3 regions of the Pantoea sp. Ae19-2 genome follow, and region 1 is predicted to be linked to each of the others. Evidence: predicted binding sites of a transcription regulator. Region 1 holds the regulator's gene; each other region holds the start of a gene.
What was found. The regulator CRP, encoded in region 1, controls carbon source genes, mostly activating them, when cyclic AMP is high. The targets are predictions, from matches to a motif close to ATGTGANNNNNNTCACAT.
Positions count from the first base shown of each region.

Region 2: srlA (PTS glucitol/sorbitol transporter subunit IIC) is a predicted target of CRP. The motif match lies at 3,342-3,359, and genes of this name have one in related genera.
Region 3: yrbN (protein YrbN) is a predicted target of CRP. The motif match lies at 4,284-4,301, and genes of this name have one in related genera.

Region 1 covers NZ_JBCHWE010000001.1:4,297,836-4,305,276, forward strand. Annotated here, with positions in the region: gene AAIE03_RS19725 (aminodeoxychorismate synthase component II) at 1-486, shown strand, start outside; gene argD (bifunctional acetylornithine/succinyldiaminopimelate transaminase) at 575-1,795, shown strand; gene AAIE03_RS19735 (YccS/YhfK family putative transporter) at 1,797-3,872, opposite strand; gene crp (cAMP-activated global transcriptional regulator CRP) at 3,931-4,563, opposite strand; gene AAIE03_RS19745 (OsmC family protein) at 4,867-5,271, shown strand; gene AAIE03_RS19750 (phosphoribulokinase) at 5,301-6,170, opposite strand; gene AAIE03_RS19755 (YheU family protein) at 6,232-6,450, opposite strand; gene AAIE03_RS19760 (hydrolase) at 6,455-7,441, opposite strand, start outside.
Region 2 covers NZ_JBCHWE010000001.1:2,947,833-2,955,273, forward strand. Annotated here, with positions in the region: gene hpxA (allantoin racemase) at 1-583, opposite strand, end outside; gene AAIE03_RS13710 (GntR family transcriptional regulator) at 580-1,302, opposite strand; gene AAIE03_RS13715 (NCS1 family nucleobase:cation symporter-1) at 1,445-2,944, shown strand; gene srlA (PTS glucitol/sorbitol transporter subunit IIC) at 3,445-3,993, shown strand; gene srlE (PTS glucitol/sorbitol transporter subunit IIB) at 4,011-5,027, shown strand; gene AAIE03_RS13730 (PTS glucitol/sorbitol transporter subunit IIA) at 5,051-5,410, shown strand; gene srlD (sorbitol-6-phosphate dehydrogenase) at 5,420-6,199, shown strand; gene AAIE03_RS13740 (transcriptional regulator GutM) at 6,253-6,618, shown strand; gene srlR (glucitol operon DNA-binding transcriptional repressor SrlR) at 6,698-7,441, shown strand, end outside.
Region 3 covers NZ_JBCHWE010000001.1:3,417,406-3,424,846, reverse strand. Annotated here, with positions in the region: gene truB (tRNA pseudouridine(55) synthase TruB) at 1-360, shown strand, start outside; gene rpsO (30S ribosomal protein S15) at 484-753, shown strand; gene pnp (polyribonucleotide nucleotidyltransferase) at 1,060-3,189, shown strand; gene nlpI (lipoprotein NlpI) at 3,319-4,203, shown strand; gene yrbN (protein YrbN) at 4,308-4,388, shown strand; gene AAIE03_RS15730 (DEAD/DEAH family ATP-dependent RNA helicase) at 4,381-6,273, shown strand; gene AAIE03_RS15725 (luciferase-like monooxygenase) at 6,365-7,375, opposite strand.

The DNA.
Region 1 (7,441 bases):
AATGATGCTATTACCCTTGATGAAATGCGCACGCTGCCGCTGACTCATTTGGTGATTTCCCCTGGCCCCTGCACGCCCGATCAGAGCGGTATTTCGTTGCAGGCCATCCGCCATTACGCTGGCCGTCTTCCTGTACTGGGCGTTTGCCTGGGCCATCAGGCGATAGCCCAGGTTTTTGGGGCGCAGATCGTTCGCGCTCGCGAGGTAATGCACGGTAAAACCTCGGCGGTGCAGCACAATGGTTGTGGCGTCTTCCGCGGTCTGAATGAGCCGTTGACCGTTACGCGCTACCATTCACTTATTGTCAAAACGGAAACCTTACCTGATGCGTTCGAGGTGACCGCATGGAGCCTGCGTAACGGCCAGCCGGATGAGATTATGGGGATTCGCCATAAAACGCTCGCACTGGAAGGCGTGCAGTTTCATCCAGAGAGCATCCTCAGTGAACAGGGACACCAGCTGTTGGCTAATTTCCTGCACCAGTAAAGTTGTGTTTGCCTTTAAGTGATTTTTTATGCATATTTCATGATTATTATTTCATCGTGACTCAACGAATCAGTTAATGAGGTTGTCAATGACAGCGGAAAATATGGCAGTAACGCGTGAGACGTTCGATCAGGTCATTTTGCCTGTTTATGCACCTGCTCAGTTTGTACCGGTAAAAGGCAAGGGAAGCCGCGTCTGGGATCAACAGGGTAAAGAATATATCGACTTCTCTGGCGGCATTGCCGTGACCGCTCTGGGCCATTGCCACCCGGCGCTGGTTGAGACCCTGAAGAAACAGGGCGAAACCTTATGGCATACCAGCAATGTGTTTACCAATGAACCTGCGCTGCGTCTGGCCAGTAAACTGATCAACGCCACGTTTGCGGAGCGGGTCTTTTTTGCTAATTCGGGGGCAGAAGCCAATGAGGCCGCGTTTAAGTTGGCTCGCTACTATGCCTGTAAACGCCACAGCCCGTTCAAAAGCAAAATCATTGCCTTTCACAACGCCTTTCACGGCCGGACGCTGTTCACCGTAACGGTGGGCGGTCAGCCCAAGTACTCCGACGGTTTTGGCCCGAAACCCGCCGATATCGTTCATGTGCCGTTCAACGATCTGGACGCGGTTAAGGCGGTGATTGACGATCACACTTGCGCCATTGTGGTGGAGCCGATTCAGGGTGAAGGCGGTGTGATGCCTGCAACACCAGCGTTTATGCAGGGGTTACGTGAACTGTGCGACAAACACCAGGCGCTGCTGGTACTGGATGAGGTGCAAAGCGGCATGGGGCGCAGCGGTAAGTTGTTTGCCTATGAGCACTACGGCGTGACGCCCGATATTCTGACCTCGGCGAAGGCGCTGGGCGGCGGTTTTCCTGTAAGCGCCATGCTGACCACCAATGAGGTAGCCTCAACCATGGCGCCTGGCGTGCATGGCACGACTTATGGCGGCAATCCGCTGGCATGCGCGATCGCAGAAACCGCGTTAGATATTATCAATACGCCAGCTGTACTGAATGGGGTAGAAATCCGCCGCCAGCAGTTTGTTGAGGCGCTCAAGGCTATTGATGCGCGTCACGACCTGTTCAGTGATATCCGTGGTAAAGGCCTGCTGATTGGTGCAGCCCTGAAGCCGCAGTATGCGGGCAAGGCGCGCGATATTCTGAATGCGTCAGCTGCGGAAGGCGTCATGGTGCTGGTGGCCGGAACAGATGTGATGCGCTTCGCACCGTCGCTGATTATCGAGCCTGCCGATATCGAAGAGGGCATGGCTCGCTTTGCCCGTGCGGTAGAGAAAGTGCTGTCTGCCTGAGTTATTTGCGGCGCAGACTGCGCAACAGCCAGCGGCCATGATGAGGCCGCTGGTTCCAGGCCAGAGAAGAGATCGTGTGCATGACTTTCAGATGCTCCAGGATGCGCCTGACGTGCTGCTCCAGTACCGTGACCGGCCCCTCATTTATATCTTCCACGCCCTGTAGCAGATCCGTCTGCGAACTTTCCCCATCATATTCCAGCCTTTGCTGACACCGTTGCAGGGCGATCTCGCACCATTGCAGGTAGTGCTCAGCCAGCGTGGGCGGCAGCATGGTATGTTCACGTGCCAGAATGGTCATGGCGTTAATGTGCTCCACGATAAACTGGCAGTGCGTGACCCATAAGCGCATATCCTGCAGGTAGCGTGAATTAAATCCCGGCTCCTGCATGGCCTGATTCAGGGAGTTGAATACGGCGTTATGCGCCTGGTTGACCTTAACCCGCTGGTAAGCCAGCGCATCGGGTGACTGCTCCGGGCCCAGCAACATTCGCAGGGCATCCTGACAGGCCTCCAGCGCATCATGGGCATTCTGGCGCAGCAGGGCACTTTGCCACTGCGGCCACAGCCATAACATGCCCCCAAAGGCGATCAGGCAGCCCATCAGCGTATCCAGCAGGCGGGGCAGTAAAAACTGTGCCCCGTTAAGGGAGAGCAGTTGCAGCGTATAAACGGCCGTAACCGTAAATCCCACTATTGACCAGCCGTAAAACTGGCGGGTAAAACGGTAGCTGATAAAGGTAATCACCAGCATGATGCTCAGCACCAGCGGTTCAGGCACATCCAGGCGTAGCGACGCCGCCGCGATAGCCAGTCCGGCAAAGGTTCCCAGGGCCCGGTGCTGAATACGTACGCGGGTTGCGCTGTAGTTGCTCTGGCTGACAAACATGATGGTCATCAAAATCCAGTAGGGCTTAGGAATCGAAAAGAACACGGCCAGGGCGCTGCCCAGCATCAGCATGACGGAAAAACGCCCGGCCGTTCGCAGTGCGGAAGACCGCAGCGACAGATAGCTCCGCAACGCGGGCAGCAGCGGTAAACGACGCTGGCGATCGGCCATCAGGTCGCGTTGATAAAGCGGCTTTTGGGTTCGAAGCACCCGGGCGATACGGCTGAAATGATAGAGACAGAAGTTACCCACCGGATTGTCCGGATGCTGAAGGGCGATTTTCTCCAGCGCACCCAACTGCTTGTCCATATCGAAACGACCAGAGAGTTGGTGATACAGAATATCGTCGGCCAGCGCGCGCAGCCGGGCTGAAATCGTTCTGGCGTTCCAGCGGATGACGGCTTCAGCATGGCTTTGCTCGACCAGCTTCTGGACCTCTTCCGGCTGATGCAGGCTGACGGAGATATGCTCCTGCAGATCCAGTGCTACCTGAAACGCCCGGGTCAGGCGTTTGTGGCTGTGATCGCGACTCGCAGACAGCATATGCATTTGCTGATAGCAGGTGTTGATCAGATCGATCGCTTTTTGCTGACGCGCCAGCAGGGGCGGCAGGGCTTTTTCCGGATCGGTCAGCTGCGTCAATAAGCTGTACTTGGCGTCACAGTAATTTGCCAGCTCACGGTAGATCAGGCTCAGGCTTTCGCGCATCGGCTGCTCTTTCCACAGCCAGAACCAAAACCAGTTGAACAGGCCATACCAGAGCGTTCCACCGATATAGAGCAGGGGCGGAACGTAAATGGGCATACGGCCAATCAGGCTGAGGGTAAAAATTGACGCGATTAACGTGCCGGGCAGCAGTCGGGCGTGCAGCGGACTGATCTCTCCGGTGACGCCAAGCAGCAAAGGCAGGGCAAACAGGATGAGCGGCAGCGGCACGTCTTTAAGCAGCAGCCACTGCATCAGTAAACTGCCAAGGGCAAACAGGCTGCCGCCGATGATCAGGCGTTTAAAGAAGCGTTTGTGGGGCGTGTCCAGACCGGCAATGTTGCAGCAGGCGGGAACCAATGAGAACAGCAATCCTTTTTGCAGATCGCCGAACAGCCAGCCGAGCGCTACGGGAAGGCACAACACCAGCGTCTGGCGCAGCGCATAGTTAACTTCGGGGTGATAGATTATTCTTCGCCACATCGGCTCAACACAAGACATTCACGGCATAATGTCGCCATCACGCCGTGAACAGTCAGGCTTAGCGTGTGCCGTAAACAACGATGGTTTTGCCGTGTGCGGAGATCAGGTTCTGATCTTCCAGCATCTTCAAAATACGGCCCACGGTTTCACGTGAACAACCAACGATTTGGCCAATTTCCTGACGAGTAATTTTAATTTGCATGCCGTCAGGATGCGTCATGGCATCTGGCTGTTTAGCCAGATTAAGCAACGTTTGTGCAATGCGTCCGGTCACATCCAGGAAAGCGAGATTTCCCACTTTTTCTGACGTCACCTGCAGACGGCGAGCCATCTGAGAAGAAAGACGCATCAAAATATCCGGGTTAACCTGGATGAGCTGACGGAATTTCTTGTAGGAAATCTCTGCCACTTCGCACGCAGTTTTCGCACGTACCCAGGCGCTGCGCTCCTGACCTTCTTCAAACAGGCCAAGCTCACCAATAAAATCGCCTTGATTCAGATAAGAAAGAATCATCTCTTTGCCTTCTTCATCCTTAATCAGTACCGCGACGGAACCTTTCACGATGTAGTAAAGCGTTTCGGCTTTTTCACCTTGGTGAATCAGCGTACTTTTGGATGGATACTTGTGAATATGGCAATGGGACAGGAACCATTCAAGTGTAGGGTCTGTTTGCGGTTTGCCGAGAACCATTCGCTATTATCCTCTATTGTAATCGTGCCCAAAATACAGGGCTCAGTTTCCCTGCCAGGCGATGAAAGCGTTAAGCGTGTTTCCATTCAGGAAATTATTCGGGCTGCATTTGCGCAGAGCGCATCATTCTTCCCGGCTTCGTCTTCGGATGACGAAAAATATTTTCAGCACTGTTTGTAGCACAGCTTTCGCCGACTGTCTTGTGTTGTCTCGCTTCAGCAATAAGGCTGATTTCTCCGGATTGCTGTTTACCAGGCAAAAGCGTACTCTGACGCAAAAACAGGGCATTCTGGGGGCCAGATTATGCAGGCAAGAGTCAAATGGGTTGAAGGGTTAACATTCCTCGGCGAGTCTTCGTCCGGACATCAGGTCTTAATGGACGGCAATTCCGGCGATAAAGCGCCCAGCCCTATGGAAATGGTGCTGATGGCGGCCGGCGGATGCAGCGCCATTGATGTGGTATCAATTTTGCAAAAAGGTCGCAACGATGTGGCTGATTGCGAAGTAAAACTCGAATCAGAACGCCGGGAAGAAGCGCCTCGCATCTTTACCCGCATCAACCTGCATTTTATCGTCAGTGGAAAAGCACTTTCAGATAAAGCCGTGGCGCGTGCGGTCGACCTTTCAGCTGAGAAGTATTGCTCGGTTGCCATTATGTTAGGCAAAGGGGTGGAAATTACCCACAGTTACGAAGTTATCGAGCTGTAATTATTCAGAGGCCAGCGCGGCCTCTGATTTTATTCAATGCGTTTGCCTTCCATGAGCCGTTTTACCAGCGGTGCCATAATTAATTCCATCGCCAGCCCCATTTTCCCGCCAGGTACAACCAGCGTGTTGATATTGGAAATAAACGATCCCTGCAGCATGGCCAGTAGGTAGGGAAAATCAATATCTTCCAGCCCCTGAAAGTGGATGACGACAAAACTTTCATCCAGTGAAGGAATGGTGCGTGCCGCAAAGGGGTTAGAGGTGTCGACGGTTGGAACCCGCTGAAAGTTAATATGGGTGCGTGAGAACTGCGGCGTAATGAAATTGATGTAATCTTCCATTGAGCGCACCACCGAATCCATTACGGCTTCACGCGAATGACCGCGTTCACCGGTATCGCGTACCAGCTTCTGAATCCACTCCAGGTTAACGATGGGGACGACGCCGACCAGTAAATCCACTTTTTCAGCGACGTTGTGCTGAGCCGTCACGACGCCGCCGTGCAGTCCTTCATAAAACAGCACGTCCGTATCCGGTGGCAGCGGCTGCCACGGGGTAAAGGTACCTGGTACCTGATTCCAGGGCACCGCTTCGTCGTAGGTATGCAGGTATTTACGTGACTGGCCCTTGCCCTGATCACCGTATTCAACAAAGGTCTGCTCCAGCAGACCGAAATCATTCGCCTCCGGGCCAAAGTAGCTGATATGGCGACCCAGATCGCGCGCCTTACGGATAGCCATATCCATTTCAGGCCGGGTAAATCGGTGGAAACTGTCCCCTTCCAGCTCGGCCGCGTGCAAATTGAGTTGCTGAAAAATTTTACGGAATGCGAGGCTGGTGGTAGTGGTTCCGGCACCGCTGGAACCTGTTACCGCGATAATCGGATGACGTGCCGACATAGTGAAACTCCCTGTGAAATCAGGCGATGAGCATTGTTAGCACGATTTTTCGTTCTGTGCATCAGCCACGGAACTCACTTTTGCGCATGATGTTGACCGATTCATGAAGCTCAGACCAGACCAGCACGACTTCACCTTGCTGCAGCTGGCGTCGCACATTGCCGACTTTTTCGGTCAGGCTGAGTTCCTGTTCGCCGTAGTCGGTACCTTCGCGCAGAACAAAGGCTTCAATAACGTTTTCAAGGGTTTCGGGAGAAACCTGTTGCCAGGGAATAATCACAGGGTTAGCTATCCAGATAAGGGGAAATCCACTGCGGCACGCGCTGTTCCAGCCACAATTCAGGCTGACGCAGGGTACCACTCACAAATCCAACATGACCACCGTGTGTTGTCAGCTGATAGGTAATAGTGGCAGATAACTGGTCATTTTGCGGGATCACCTCATCGCTCATAAAGGGGTCATCTTTTGCATGGATAATCAGCAACGGTTTTGTCACCGATCTCAGCAACGGCAGGGCGCTGGCACGGCGATAATAGTCCGTGGCGTCGGCAAAGCCATGCGCCCGGGCCGTGATGGCGTCGTCAAAATCACGCAGGCGACGCAGGGCATTCAGCTGACTGAGATTGACCGGTAAGGTGTCGGGCCATGCGTGCAGCTTGCGCCTGGCATTCTTTTTAAGCTGGCTCAGCAGGTAACGCTGATAAATTTGGGAAAACCCACGTTCCAGTCGGGCGCTACAGGGTTCAAGCATCAAGGGTGCCGAAACGATAACGCCGGCATCCAGCGCAACGTCACTGCCCTGTTGGCCCAGCAGGCAACCCAGCATATTCCCGCCCAGCGAAAACCCCACAGCTGCAGTAGGAACCTGTCCCCAGCGGGCCTTCAGCCAGGTCAGGAAAAAGCGTGCATCTTCCGTCTCGCCGGAGTGGTAAATCCGGTTTAGCCTGTTCGGCTCGCCGCTACAGCCGCGAAAATGCATCACTACGGCCAGCCAGCCACGTTGCCTGCAGACTTTCATCAGGCCATGGATGTAGGGACTGTGGAAGCTTCCTTCCAGACCATGAAACAGCACCACGCGTGGTTTATGCGCGGCAAACTGTGGATCTTCACTCCAGGCCAGATCGACAAAATCACCATCGGGTAAATCCAGCCGCTGCCAGTGAGGCGTTAACGCTAGAGTACGGCGGAACAGGCGCGGCAATATGGTTTGCACATGCGGATTGGTCAGGCCGCGCATGGGGCTGAACGCCGCGCCGTCCGGGCCCGAAAA
Region 2 (7,441 bases), 1.4 Mb from region 1:
CCTGTGTGAGCGACGCCGCCAACGTTGCCATGCCGCCGCAGCCTAAAACAATCGCCCCACAGCCATCTTCCCGTTTTGCCTGTATACAGCGCTGGCGCACTTTCTCCTGTGCCAGCCCGCTGCCATCCTCCAGCGCCAGCACGGGTAAATCGATAGCATGTAAGGCCGCACAATGGTGGGTAAAGCCATACTGCTGAAGTAAATGTCGTGCGATGACCAGCGTGCGCGGCAACGTGGTGACGATCGAGAAACGCGTTGCCACCAGTGTGGCCGTATGCATGGCCGCTTCTGCGATGCCGATGACCGGACCGCTGGCCAGTTCACGTGCCGCCAGCAGTCCCGGATCGCCAAAACAGGCAATCACGTGGCCACTGACGCCCTGTGCTCTGCCAAGTTTCACCTGCTCCAGTACGCCTATCGCCGCAATCGCCTCATCGAAATGCCCTTCAATGGAGGGCACGCCCTGCGAAGGGCACACGGCGAGGATGTCCGTACCCGGCGCGGCAACGGCGCGGGCTGCCCGACCGATGGTTTCCGTCATCGCCTGGCTGGTATTAGGATTAATAACCTGAATCAGGCTCATGATACGGCTCCTTTGTGACCCGAAAATAGTCGGGTGAAATCGGGCAAGGTTTCGCCGCCGCGTTCGAAATGCAGGCTGGAAACAATGTGTTCAAAGTGGTGCTGCAGTGAGTCAGTGAGCGGCACCAAGGCCTTTTCACGTAGCAGCTGTAACAAACGATCGTGATCATCACAGCGACAACCGCGTTGCCACGGCGCGCCCCACGCGGCAATCACCAGAGACGATCGCTGCGCCAGGCGCGTAACAAGATCGGTTAACACCTGATTGCCGGAAATCGCCTGCAGCTGAATATGAAATGCCGCCGAGAGACGAATCGCCGCAGGGCCATCGTGATGTTCGATGGCCGCCTTTTCCTGGGCGACCAGCGCAGCCAGCCCGGCAAGGTGAGGCGGCTGCATATGTTCCAGCACAGCGGGAAGGTTGGCGCACTCGAGTAAACTGCGGGTACGAAAAATATCACGGGCTTCATCAACGCCGGGCGTAGCAACATGTGCACCACGTTTGGGCGTAAGCGTAACCATTTGCACCGCAGCAAGGCGCTGCAACACTTTACGGATGCCCGTGCGGCTGACGCCAAAGACCTCTGAAAGCGCCTCTTCCGGCAATTTGCTGCCGGGCGGCAGTTGGTGTTCAACAATGGCGTTCATTAACGCCTGATAGATAGGTTCATCTTTATCATGCAGATCGGCCGCCGTTCTCTGGCCCTTTTCACTCTTCATTACCTGCTCCGGTAAACAGCGTTGCGTCACTTATCGTATACGTTAAAAATAAATTTTGTATACAAAAAACAAATTTGGCCTGGATCCTGCAAAGTCATTTCACAAGGTTATTTTATTCATGTCTTTGAGAGGAGCAGGTTTCATGCCAAATCATTCAACGGTGAGTAGCACATCGGCCTCTGAAGCCGGGAAAGCATACAGTCCAAAGCTATGTAATGAAGACCTGGCGCCTACGCGCCATCAAAACTGGTCCTGGTACAACATCTTTTCTTTCTGGATGTCGGACGTACACAGCATGGGCGGCTATGTGGTAGCGGCGAGCTTCTTCACGTTGGGCCTGGCGAGCTGGCAGGTGCTGCTCTGCCTGTTGGCGGGGATCTGCATTGTTCAGCTCTGCGCCAACCTGGTCGCTAAACCGAGCCAGATGGCCGGTGTGCCTTATGCGGTTATTTGTCGTCAGGCATTCGGTGTTTTCGGGGCTAATATTCCGGCGGTAATCCGCGGCCTGATTGCATTTGCCTGGTACGGTATTCAGACCTGGCTGGCGGCAAACGCGCTGATGCTGGTGCTGCTGAAGTTTTACCCGTCGCTTGAAAGCCTGACCCACAGCCACTGGCTTGGTTTATCGCAGCTGGGCTGGTACTGCTTTGGCGTGATGTGGGTTCTGCAGGCAATGGTGTTCTGGCATGGCATGAGTGCGATTAAGCGCTTTATCGATATCGCAGGCCCCGCAGTGTATGTGGTGATGCTGGCACTGGCGGGCTGGATTGTATACAAAACCGGTTTCGACGGTATCTCCTTTACGCTGGCCAGCAAGTCGCTGTCGGCAGGTGAACAAACCTGGCAGATGATTACGGCAACGGCATTAGTGGTGTCTTACTTCTCAGGCCCGCTGCTGAACTTTGGTGACTTTTCCCGCTATGGCAAAAGCATGGGCGAGATCCGCCGGGGTAACCGCTGGGGACTGCCGTTCAACTTTCTGCTGTTCTCCATCGTGACCGTTGTCATTGTATCGGGCACTCAATCCCTGTTTGGCAAAATGATTACCGATCCTATTGAAACCGTCAGCATGGTCGGCAGCGATTTAGCCGTGGCGATTGGCTTACTGACCATGATCACCGCAACGATCGGTATCAACATCGTGGCGAACTTTGTCTCGCCTGCTTTCGATTTTTCAAACTGTTCGCCGCAGAAAATCAGTTTCCGCACCGGTGGCATGATTGCGGCAGTCGGATCGGTCCTGCTCACACCGTGGAATCTGTTTCAGTCTCCTGAACTGATTCACTACACGCTCGACGTACTGGGTTCGTTTATCGGCCCGCTGTTTGGCATTCTGTTAGCCGATTTTTATCTGATTAAGGGCGGCCGTATTTCAGTAGACGATCTGTTTGATGCCACACCGCAGGGGCGCTACTGGTATCGCGGTGGATTTAACCCGAAGGCCATTATCGCTTTGCTGCCCTCAGTCGCTATCTGTCTGGTGATCAGTTTTATCCCTTCCCTGCATCAGGTGGCCAACTTTAGCTGGTTTATCGGCGTGGCGCTGGCGGCAAGCTGCTACTGGTTAGTGGCGCGAGAAAAGCAGACCGAGCAGAAAGACCTCACTATGCCTTCCGGCACGGTGGTCATGCAGAAGGAATAACGCCCTGTTCAGACGCAGTATAACTGTACAATAACCACATAAACGACTCTGACTGGAGTCGTTTTTTTTAATAGCCGGACACCGGATCGCCTTGATGGCGAATACTGCTGACTGTTTGGCGCGCCAGCCCTGACCGCCCCAGATAATGTTCGTGGGTGAATACGCGCTCATCCTGTTTGCCCTCCTCTCCCTTTCGTGCAAAAGCGCCGTGTGCCCGTTACCCCCTGTCTTGACCTGCTAGAAATTTGCAGTGACAAGGCATTTAAAATCAGCGAGATAAGTCATTAAACCCTCTGCGTATCCCGGCGTCGCGGTAACGAAAGAACGCGGGATTCCCGCACCCGATAACATTCATTTCAAAATAAAAAAGATTCAAAATGAAAGTTAAATAATTTATTTGTGATCTATATAAAATATTTATGCCTTTTAAACGACTATATTTTCTGCGTGTTAAGACCTAACCAACGTGAAAATCCGGGCAACCTTAAAAGGAGCGGCACATGATTGATGCAATCACCTTTGGTGCGGAATGGTTTATTGGACTGTTCCAGAAAGGAGGTGAAGTTTTTGTCGGCATGGTGACAGGAATTTTACCTTTGTTAATTAGTTTATTAGTCGTAATGAACGCGTTAATCCGATTCGTAGGGCAACATCGAATTGAACGGCTGGCACAGAAATGTGCGGGCAATCCTGTATCACGCTATTTGCTTTTACCGCTTATTGGCACCTTTGTTTTTTGTAACCCGATGACACTCAGCCTGGGGCGATTTATGCCCGAGAAATATAAGCCAGGATATTACGCGGCCTCATCATACAGTTGCCATTCAATGAATGGGTTATTTCCGCACGTGAATCCGGGTGAACTCTTCGTTTATTTAGGGGTTGCCAGTGGCCTGACAACCCTGGGCTTACCCCTGGGCCCTCTTGCTGTCAGCTATTTTCTGGTTGGGCTTTTTACTAACTTTTTTCGCGGCTGGATTACCGATCTCACCACCAGCCTGTTTGAAAAAAAGATGGGCATCAAACTCGATAAAAACGTTCAGCTCTAATAAAGGCGGAAAATAAAATGACGACACAAATCCGTATCGAAAAAGGAAGCAGCGGTTGGGGCGGCCCTTTACAACTTGATATAACACCCGGGAAAAAAATTGTTTACATCACCGCCGGCGCCCGACCGTCAATCGTGGACAGGATCAGTGAAATCACCCATTGGGAAGCCGTAGATGGTTTCAAACAAGGGGAACCGCCAGCCGATGAAATTGGTCTGGCCATCATCGATTGTGGTGGCACGCTGCGTTGTGGTCTTTATCCCAAACGCGGTATCCCCACCGTGAATATCCATGCGACAGGAAAGTCCGGACCGCTGGCACAATATATCCTGGAAGACATTTATGTCTCTGGCGTTAAGCCTGAGAATATCAGCATCGTCAATCGCGATGATCACGGCAGTAAAGACGTCATTCACACCCATGACGAAAAACGTGCTGCCCTCGCGCCCCGTGGCGCTGGCGCGGGGAAAGATTATGACTCGAGTAAAAAAATCACCGAGCAAAGCGACGGTTTACTGGCAAAAATTGGCACAGGAATGGGGACCGTCGTTGCCGAATTTTTCCAGGCCGGGCGGGATACCATTGATACCGTACTCAAGACCATCCTCCCTTTTATGGCATTCGTGGCGGCCATCATTGGCATCATCATGGCCTCAGGTTTGGGCGACATGATTGCCCACGGGCTGACGCCACTCGCCACCAATCCTCTTGGCTTAATCACGCTGGCCTTAATCTGTTCCTTTCCGCTCCTGTCGCCGTTCTTGGGGCCGGGCGCCGTGATAGCCCAGGTTATTGGTGTACTCATTGGCGTTCAAATCGGACTGGGTCATATTCCGCCCCATCTTGCCCTGCCAGCCCTGTTTGCCATCAATGCACAAGCCGCTGCAGATTTTATTCCTGTGGGTTTATCGCTGGCGGAGGCGAAACAGGACACCGTGCGCGTGGGGGTTCCTTCCGTTCTGGTCGGCCGCTTCCTGACCGGTGCCCCTACCGTGCTGATTGCCTGGGCAGTCTCTGCCTTTATTTATCACTAAACGCCCCCTTCTGGAGAAAAGTCATGACGCACTTTGAAACCGAAATAATCAAAGTGGGCATAAACGCCCACGATGCGCTGCTTGAAAACATGATGATTTTATTTCGGGAAGGCGCACCCGCCGATATTCAGGATTATTGCTTTATCCACCAGCATGGCACGCTGACGGGGCATCCTGTCACGGGTTCAACCCTGCAGTTGGGAGAACGGTGTTATACCGTGACGGCCATCGGTGAGGTCGCGATCGAAAACTTGCGCGAACTGGGCCATATCACCGTTGTTTTCGACGGGCAGCCAACCGCGCAACTGCCTGGTTCAATCCATGTTAGTGGAAAAGCGCCCGACAGAATTACGACGGAAACATCCGTAAAACTCTTTGCATAGGAGCGAGTTATGTCTGAAGTTGCTGTGGTTATCGGTGGTGGGCAAACGCTGGGGGCATTTCTGGCAAAAGGGCTGGCCGAAGCAGGTTACCGCGTTGCCGTCGCGGATTTGAAAGGGGAAAACGCCCGAAAGGTCGCCTCAGAAATTAACGCCGAATATGGCGCCAATCGGGCCGTGGGTTTTGAGGTTGATGCAACAGATGAGGCGAGTGTTATTGCGCTTGCTGGCAATATCGATAAGGTCTTTAAACAGGTCAATGTGATGATTTACAGTGCCGGCATGGCAAAAGCGTCCTTTGTCACTGATTTCGCCTTAAAAGATTTTGAAATATCTTTGCAGGTCAATCTGGTTGGGTATTTTCTCTGTGCACGTGAATTTTCCCGACTGATGATTCGCGATAATATTCCGGGCCGCATTATTCAGATCAATTCGAAGTCGGGCAAAACAGGCAGTAAACATAATTCGGGCTACAGCGCGGCTAAATTTGGCGGCGTGGGATTAACACAGTCACTGGCCCTCGATTTAGCGGATTATGGCATCAGAGTACATTCGCTGATGCTGGGTAATTTGCTCAAATCGCCGATGTTTCAGTCTCTGCTTCCTCAGTATGCAAAAAAACTGGGCATCTCGCCCGAGGAAGTTGAAGCCAGCTATATTGCAAAAGTGCCACTCAAGCGCGGTTGTGAATACCAGGATGTGCTGAACGTCTTGTTGTTTTATGCAAGTGACAAGGCCTCATATTGCACCGGGCAGTCTATCAATATCACGGGTGGCCAGGTGATGTTCTGATTGCCCCTTCAATATCGCTGGCCTGGTATGTTGGCCTTGCTCAGGAGACGAAGATGAGTAGCGGGATAATTGCTGTAGCACTGTTGGCATGGCTGGCCCATTCGTTGTTTGGCTGGTATCAGTTACGACGCTTTAACCATATGCTGGAGGGGTTATTTCAGCAAGGTCGGGTTGGCATCGGGCGATCGGCTTCAAACCGCTTCAACGTTAAACCCCGCGTAATTATCGCAGTCGCGGTCAATCCCGAAGGACGAATCCTGGCGGCTGTCATTATGAAAGGCTTCACCGTTTTTGCGCGTCCACATGCTTTGCCTTTGTTAACCGACTGTTATCTTGATGATATCGATGCGAAAAAAATTTTTCCCGAACGTGAAACGTGTCAAAAAGCCTTACTTTCCGCCATATCAATGAAAGAGTGATGTGTTAAATTGAAAGCAGGATGAAAATTTTAGCGCTGCTTTAATTTTGACAAAACCCCTTTCAGATAAGGCGTTACTGATGAAACCGCAACAAAGACAGGAAGCTATCCTTGCCTATCTCCAAAAAAATGGCAAAACCACCATTGGCGATCTGATCGACTATTTCAAAGCAACAGGCACGACGATTCGCAAAGATCTAACCGAAATGGAAAAGCGCAGCGAGGTGATTCGTATTCACGGTGGCGTCATTCTGAGCCATGAAGAAGGCGATCAACCTATCGACCATAAAACGCATATCAACAGTGACAGAAAAAGGCACATTGCTGAATCGGCCATACAACTGGTTAACGATGGTGATTCGCTAATCCTGGATACCGGCAGCACCGTGCTTCAAATGGTCAGGCATCTCAAACCCTTCAATAACATTACCGTCATGACAAACAGCCTGCACATTGTGAATGCGTTAATGGAATTGGATGGCGATCAGACCATTTTAATGCCCGGCGGAACGTTACGAAAAAAGTCCGCCTCATTTCATGGCGGACTTGCCGAGTCAGCCTTTCGCTCTTTTAACTTCGATAAGTTATTTATTGGCGCCGATGGTATTGATTTGGATATGGGGATCACCACCTTTAACGAAGTTCATGCCGTCAGCACGTCAATGTGCGCGGCGGCTGACAGGATTATTGTCCTTGCTGATTCATCCAAGTTTGGTCGTAAAAGCCCAAATGTGGTGTGTAGTCTGGATAAGGTGGATACCATTATCACGGATGCCGGTATTACGCCTCATTACCTTCAGCGACTCGTGGACAAAAAAATCAAC
Region 3 (7,441 bases), 880 kb from region 1:
CACGTTATCATGCTGCGCCGGGTACAGGTTGCCCGTTATCCGTTTGAGAAGATGGTCACACTGGAGCAGCTCCAGGCACTGCAGCATCGCGCCAGTGAGACAGGTGAAGATCTGGCGCAGCACCTTGATCCGCTGCTTCTGCCAATGGATAGCCCGGCGTCCGATTATCCGGCGGTTAACGTTTCATCCGATGTCGCCGCGTACTTTAAGCAGGGCCAGCCGGTTCACGCCAGTCAGGCGCCAGCCCAGGGCTTAGTCCGCGTCACCGAAGGTGAAGAGGGCAAATTTATCGGCATGGCCGAAATTGCCGAGGATGGCCGAATTGCCCCCCGCCGTTTAGTGGTGGAGTATCAGAATTAAGTTGTGCGCTTTCCGCGTTGGGCATTTGCGTTGCCCTCTGGCGAAGAGTAGAATGGCGCGGCTTTAAAGCGGGATGCTGAATTAGAGATCGGCGCCCATACATTCATTTAACTGGAGTTTATTATGTCTCTAAGCGTAGAAGCTAAAGCAGAGATCGTTGCTAAATATGGTCGTGGTGCTAACGATAGCGGTTCAACCGAAGTTCAGGTTGCACTGTTGACCGCGCAGATCAGCCATCTGCAGGGCCACTTCTCTGAGCACAAGAAAGACCACCACAGCCGCCGCGGTCTGCTGCGCATGGTATCTCAGCGTCGTAAGCTGCTGGACTACCTGAAGCGTAAAGACGTTGCACGCTACAGCAGCCTGATCGAAAGTCTCGGTCTGCGTCGCTAAGTCTTAAAATTGGGTCGTCAGGGATGCCACTTAAGTGCGCTAAAACCCGACTGGCGATCTGATTTGTGCGAGTTTCATGAAAAGGGGGCCTTTATGGCCCCTTTTTTCGAGCAATGCGCAGCAATCCTGAGCAAACTCATGTATTGTTGTTGGGTGTGATCTTTGTTTGCAGAGGTTCGCGCGGCTAATGAGAGGCTTTTACCGCAGGGGCGGTTAAGGGTTGTCATTAGTCGCGAGGATGCAACGAGGATCGGTAATCAATGGCAGGCTCAATATAGCACTGCCCCGATGTTAAGGACTTTGATTTTGCTTAATCCGATCGTACGCAAATTCCAATATGGTCAACATACCGTCACGCTGGAAACCGGCATGATGGCTCGCCAGGCGACCGCCGCCGTGATGGTGAGCATGGACGATACCGCAGTATTTGTCACCGTTGTTGGTCAGAAAAAAACCAAGCCAGGTCAGGACTTTTTCCCACTGACCGTTAACTATCAGGAGCGTACTTACGCTGCTGGTCGTATCCCAGGTAGCTTCTTCCGTCGTGAAGGTCGCCCAAGCGAAGGTGAAACCCTGATTTCACGTCTGATTGACCGTCCGGTGCGTCCGCTGTTCCCGGAAGGTTTCGTCAACGAAGTGCAGGTTATTGCGACCGTTGTTTCAGTTAACCCACAGGTTCACCCGGACATCGTTGCCATGATCGGTGCTTCTGCAGCCCTGGCGCTGTCAGGTCTGCCTTTCAACGGCCCTATCGGTGCGGCACGCGTAGGTTATATCAATGACCAGTATGTACTGAACCCAACGGCTGATGAGCTGAAAACATCCCGTCTGGACCTGGTTGTTGCCGGTACACAGAACGCCGTTCTGATGGTGGAATCTGAAGCGGAAATCCTGTCTGAAGAGCAGATGCTGGGTGCGGTGGTGTTTGGCCACGATCAGCAGCAGATCGTGATTGAAAACATCAACTCACTGGTTGCCGAAGCGGGCAAACCGCGTTGGGACTGGCAGCCAGAGCAGGCAAATACTGCACTGATTTCACGCGTTGCGGCGCTGGCCGAAACCCGTATCAGCGATGCATACCGCATTACCGATAAGCAAGAGCGTTACACCCAGGTTGGCGTCATTAAAGACGAAACCATTGCTGCGCTTCTGGCAGAAGATGAATCACTCGATGCGGCCGAAATCGGCGATATCGTTCACAGCCTGGAAAAGAATGTGGTTCGTACCCGCATCCTGAACGGCGAGCCACGTATTGATGGCCGTGAAAAAGACATGATCCGTGGTCTGGACGTGCGCACGGGCGTTCTGCCACGTACACACGGTTCCGCACTGTTCACCCGTGGTGAAACACAGGCGCTGGTGACCGCGACGCTGGGCACCACCCGCGATGCGCAGAACCTGGATGAGCTGATGGGCGAACGCACCGACAGCTTCCTGTTCCACTATAACTTCCCTCCGTACTCCGTTGGTGAGACTGGTATGGTGGGCTCGCCTAAGCGTCGTGAAATCGGTCACGGTCGTCTGGCGAAGCGCGGCGTGCTGGCCGTGATGCCTAAAGCTGAAGATTTCCCGTATACCGTGCGTGTGGTTTCTGAAATCACCGAATCTAACGGTTCCTCTTCTATGGCCTCGGTCTGTGGTGCCTCTCTGGCACTGATGGATGCCGGTGTGCCAATCAAGGCCTCTGTTGCGGGTATCGCAATGGGCCTGGTGAAAGAAGACGACAAGTTTGTTGTCCTGTCCGACATCCTGGGTGATGAAGATCATCTGGGCGATATGGACTTTAAAGTCGCCGGTAGCCGTGAAGGTATCACTGCGCTGCAGATGGACATTAAAATTGAAGGCATCACCCGCGAGATCATGCAGGTTGCGCTGAACCAGGCCAAAGGTGCGCGTCTGCACATTCTGGGCGTAATGGAACAGGCTATCAGCACGCCGCGTCAGGAAATCTCTGAGTTCGCACCGCGCATTTACACCATCAAGATCAATTCAGACAAGATCAAAGATGTGATTGGTAAAGGCGGTTCTGTGATCCGTGCGCTGACCGAAGAAACCGGTACAACCATCGAAATCGAAGATGACGGTACCGTGAAAATCGCAGCAACCGATGGTCTGAAAGCGAAAGAAGCGATTCGTCGTATCGAAGAGATCACCGCAGAAATCGAAGTGGGCCGTATCTACAGCGGTAAAGTCACACGTATCGTAGACTTTGGTGCCTTCGTCGCTATCGGCGGTGGTAAAGAAGGTCTGGTGCATATTTCTCAAATCGCCGATAAGCGCGTTGAGAAAGTGACTGACTATCTGCAGATGGGTCAGGAAGTCCCGGTGAAGGTGATGGAAGTCGATCGCCAGGGCCGCGTACGTCTGAGCATCAAAGAAGCGACAGAAACCAAGCCTGAAGCTGTTGCAGCTGAGAGCGCACCTGACGCTGAATAAGTCTTTCCTGATTTGCCTCTCCTTGCCTGGCAGGGAGAGGCTTTTGTGTCATCGCGAGGGCGGGAATCCTTGTGCACAGCAGGCGGATAACAGGATGGTTGTCCCAATGTTTGTATTCGGGAGTGGGAAATGAAGCCTTTTTTGCGCTGGTGTTTTGTTGCGACAGCTTTGACGCTGGCAGGATGCAGCAACTCCAATTGGCGTAAGAACGAAGTTCTTGCAGTACCTTTACAGCCCACACTGCAACAGGAAGTGATTCTGGCTCGCATGGAACAAATTCTTGCCAGTCGAGCCCTTACCGATGATGAACGCGCACAGCTGTTATATGAGCGCGGAGTGTTGTATGATAGTTTGGGTCTGAGGGCATTAGCGCGGAACGATTTTTCGCAAGCGCTGTCTATAAGACCAGATATGCCAGAAGTGTTTAACTATCTTGGTATATACTTAACGCAGGCGGGCAACTTTGATGCCGCCTATGAAGCGTTTGATTCTGTACTTGAGCTTGATCCAACTTACAACTATGCGCATTTAAATCGTGGTATCGCCCTCTATTACGGCGGTCGATACAAGTTAGCGCAAGATGATCTGCTGGCGTTTTATCAAGACGATCCTAACGATCCTTTCCGCAGCTTGTGGCTCTACCTGGTTGAAAGCAGGATGGATGCCGACAAAGCAAAAGTGGCGCTTAAGCAGCGTTACGACAAAGCGGTCAAGGACCAATGGGGATGGAATATTGTCGAGTTCTACCTGGGCGACATCAGCGAAGCAACACTGATGGAACGTCTCAAGGCGGACGCAACGGATAACACCTCGCTCGCTGAACATCTCAGTGAAACCAACTTCTATTTAGGTAAGTATTACCTAAGTCTGGGGGAGAAGGACAACGCAGAAGCGTTGTTCAAACTGGCGGTTGCCAACAACGTGAATAACTTTGTTGAACACCGATACGCATTGTTGGAACTGGCGCAACTCGGCCAGGCACAAGACGATTTATCAGAATCTGACCAGCAATAGCTGACGAACTTTTTTGCCTGTAAAACCTGTCAAGTCATCATCTTCAGGGATGAGGGCTTTTCTGTTCGTCAAAACTTCTAATTTGAGCCGGTTCACACTTTTTGATGAAAATGACTGAAAGTTTTCACGACGAGTTATGTAGACTGGCCGCCGCAATCAACGAGGCACGTGTACTACATGACTGATATTCAAACCACTTTTGCAGAACTTGGCCTGAACGCCGAACTCCTTGAATCACTGAACGGCATGGGCTATGTCAAGCCATCCCCAATCCAGGCTGAGTGTATTCCTCACCTGCTGGCGGGCCGTGACGTATTAGGTATGGCGCAGACCGGGAGTGGTAAAACTGCAGCGTTCTCGCTGCCGCTGTTACACAACATCGATCCAACTGTTAAAGCACCGCAAATTTTGGTGCTGGCACCGACCCGCGAACTGGCGGTGCAGGTAGCTGAAGCTGTTACCGAATTCTCTAAACATATGCGCGGTCTGAACGTGGTTGCCCTTTACGGCGGCCAGCGTTATGACGTGCAGCTGCGCGCCCTGCGCCAGGGACCACAGGTTGTCGTAGGTACTCCAGGCCGTCTGCTGGATCACCTGAAACGTGGCACGTTAGATCTGTCTAACCTGCGTGGTCTGGTGCTGGACGAAGCCGATGAAATGTTACGCATGGGCTTCATCGAAGACGTTGAAACTATCATGGCGCAGATCCCAGAAGGTCATCAGACCGCACTGTTCTCTGCCACCATGCCAGAAGCGATTCGTCGTATTACCAAGCGTTTTATGAAAGATCCGCAGGAAGTGCGCATTCAGTCAAGCATGACTACGCGCCCAGACATCAGCCAGAGTTACTGGACGGCTTACGGCCGTAAAACTGACGCGCTGGTTCGCTTCCTTGAAGCAGAAGACTTCGATGCTGCGATCATTTTCGTGCGCACTAAAAACGCAACGCTGGAAGTGGCTGAAGCGCTGGAGCGCAGCGGTTACAACAGTGCGGCACTGAACGGCGATATGAACCAGGCACTGCGTGAGCAGACGCTGGAGCGCCTGAAAGATGGTCGTCTGGATATCCTGATTGCTACCGACGTTGCGGCCCGTGGCCTGGACGTTGAGCGTATCAGCCTGGTTGTTAACTACGATATTCCGATGGACGCAGAATCTTACGTTCACCGTATCGGCCGTACCGGTCGTGCTGGTCGTGCAGGTCGCGCACTGCTGTTCGTAGAGAACCGCGAGCGTCGTCTGCTGCGTAACATCGAACGCACCATGAAGCTGACCATTCCAGAAGTTGAGCTGCCAAATGCAGAACTGCTGGGTCAGCGTCGTCTGGCTAAGTTCGCGGCAAAAGTTCAGCAGCAGCTGGAAAGCAGCGATCTGGAACAGTACCGTGCGCTGCTGGCGAAGATGCAGCCTGAAGAAGAGCTGGATATCGAAACGCTGGCTGCTGCGCTGCTGAAAATGGCACAGGGTGAGCGTCCGCTGATCGTTCCTGCTGATGCACCACGTCCAGCGCGTCGTGAATTCCGTGAGCGTGACGATCGTCGTGAGAGCCGTGATGCACGTGGTCCACGCGAAAGCCGTGATGGCGACCGCCCACGTCGCGAACGTCGTGACGTTGGCGATATGCAACTGTACCGCATTGAAGTGGGCCGTGACGACGGTGTTGAAGTGCGTCACATCGTGGGCGCAATTGCCAACGAAGGCGATATCAGCAGCCGTTACATCGGTAACATCAAACTGTTTGGTACGCACTCCACCATCGAGCTGCCGAAAGGCATGCCAGGTGATGTGCTGCAGCACTTTACCCGTACGCGTATTCTGAACAAGCCAATGAATATGCAGCTGCTGGGTGATGCTCAGCCGCACGAAGGTGGCCGTGGCGAGCGTCGTCCTGGCGCTGGTGCTGGCGAACGTCGTGGCGGCGGTGCACGTCCTGAAGGTCAGGGCCCGCGTCGTTTCTCTTCTGAGCGCCGTGAAGGTGGTCGTGAAGGCGGACGCAGCTTCAACCGCGAAGGCGGTCGTGGTCCACGTCGTGAAGACGGTGCGGCTGCACCACGTCGTCGTGACGCGTAAGCGAGCTAAATCGTCGTAATAAAAAGGGAAGCCTGCGGGCTTCCCTTTTTTTGTCCTGATTCTGGCTTATCCCAGAAGGGCTGCTGCTGATTTACAGGCTGCGTGCAGCGTCCATCGCCAGCTTAAACGAGTGCAGACGGGCTTGCGTATCGTAAATCTGACCGTTAACCATAATCTCATCCGCCTGGGTTTCACGCAGCAGTGAAGCCAGTCCGTGACGCACTTTCTCGACATCCCCTACCAGCGACATGCTCAGCGCCTGCTGAACGCCATACTGTTCTGACGGCGACCACAGGCTGTCCATGTTCTGGACCGGGGCAGGCAGCGGGCCCGGCTTGCCGCGGCGCAGATTAATAAACTGCTGCTGCATTGAAGTGAACAGGAAACGCGCGTCGCTTTCGCTGTCAGCGGCAACCACGTTAATGCACACCGTAGCGTACGGCTCGGCGAGACGGGCTGAAGGCGTAAAGTTCTCGCGATAGACATGCAGAGCCTGGAACAGCTGGTCCGGGGCAAAGTGCGAGGCAAAGGCAAACGGCAGTCCCATTTTGGCCGACAGCTGTGCGCTGTAAAGGCTGGAACCCAGCAGCCACACCGGAATTTTCAGGCCTAAGCCGGGCACCGGCTGAACAGGTGGTTGCGCGCCGGCTTCCGCATCAAACCAGTCGATCAACTCAGCGACATCGTCCGGGAAGGTATCGGCCTGAATGCCCGACAGGTTGCGGCGCAGGGCCAGCATGGTGCGCTGATCCGAGCCGGGGGCGCGGCCTAATCCCAGATCGATACGGTCGGGATAAAGCGAGGCCAGAGTGCCGAACTGTTCTGCAATCACCAGCGGCGCGTGATTCGGCAACATAATGCCGCCCGAACCCAGACGCAGCGTTGTGGTGTTCGCGGCCAGATAGCCAATCAGCACAGACGTGGCGGCACTGGCAATGCCGGTCATATTATGGTGTTCAGCCAGCCAGTAACGTTCGAATCCCAGGGCTTCAGCCTGACGCGCCAGCGCGAGTGAATGGTGAAACGCATCACGAGGCGTGGCACCCTGAGGAACAGGGGCAAGATCGAGTACGGAGAGGCGAACGCTTTTTTTCTCAGACATGAGTACTCCAGAGTGTATAGCGCAGGTGTCATACCCTGCGCCATCAAGTATTGCGTAACATCCGCC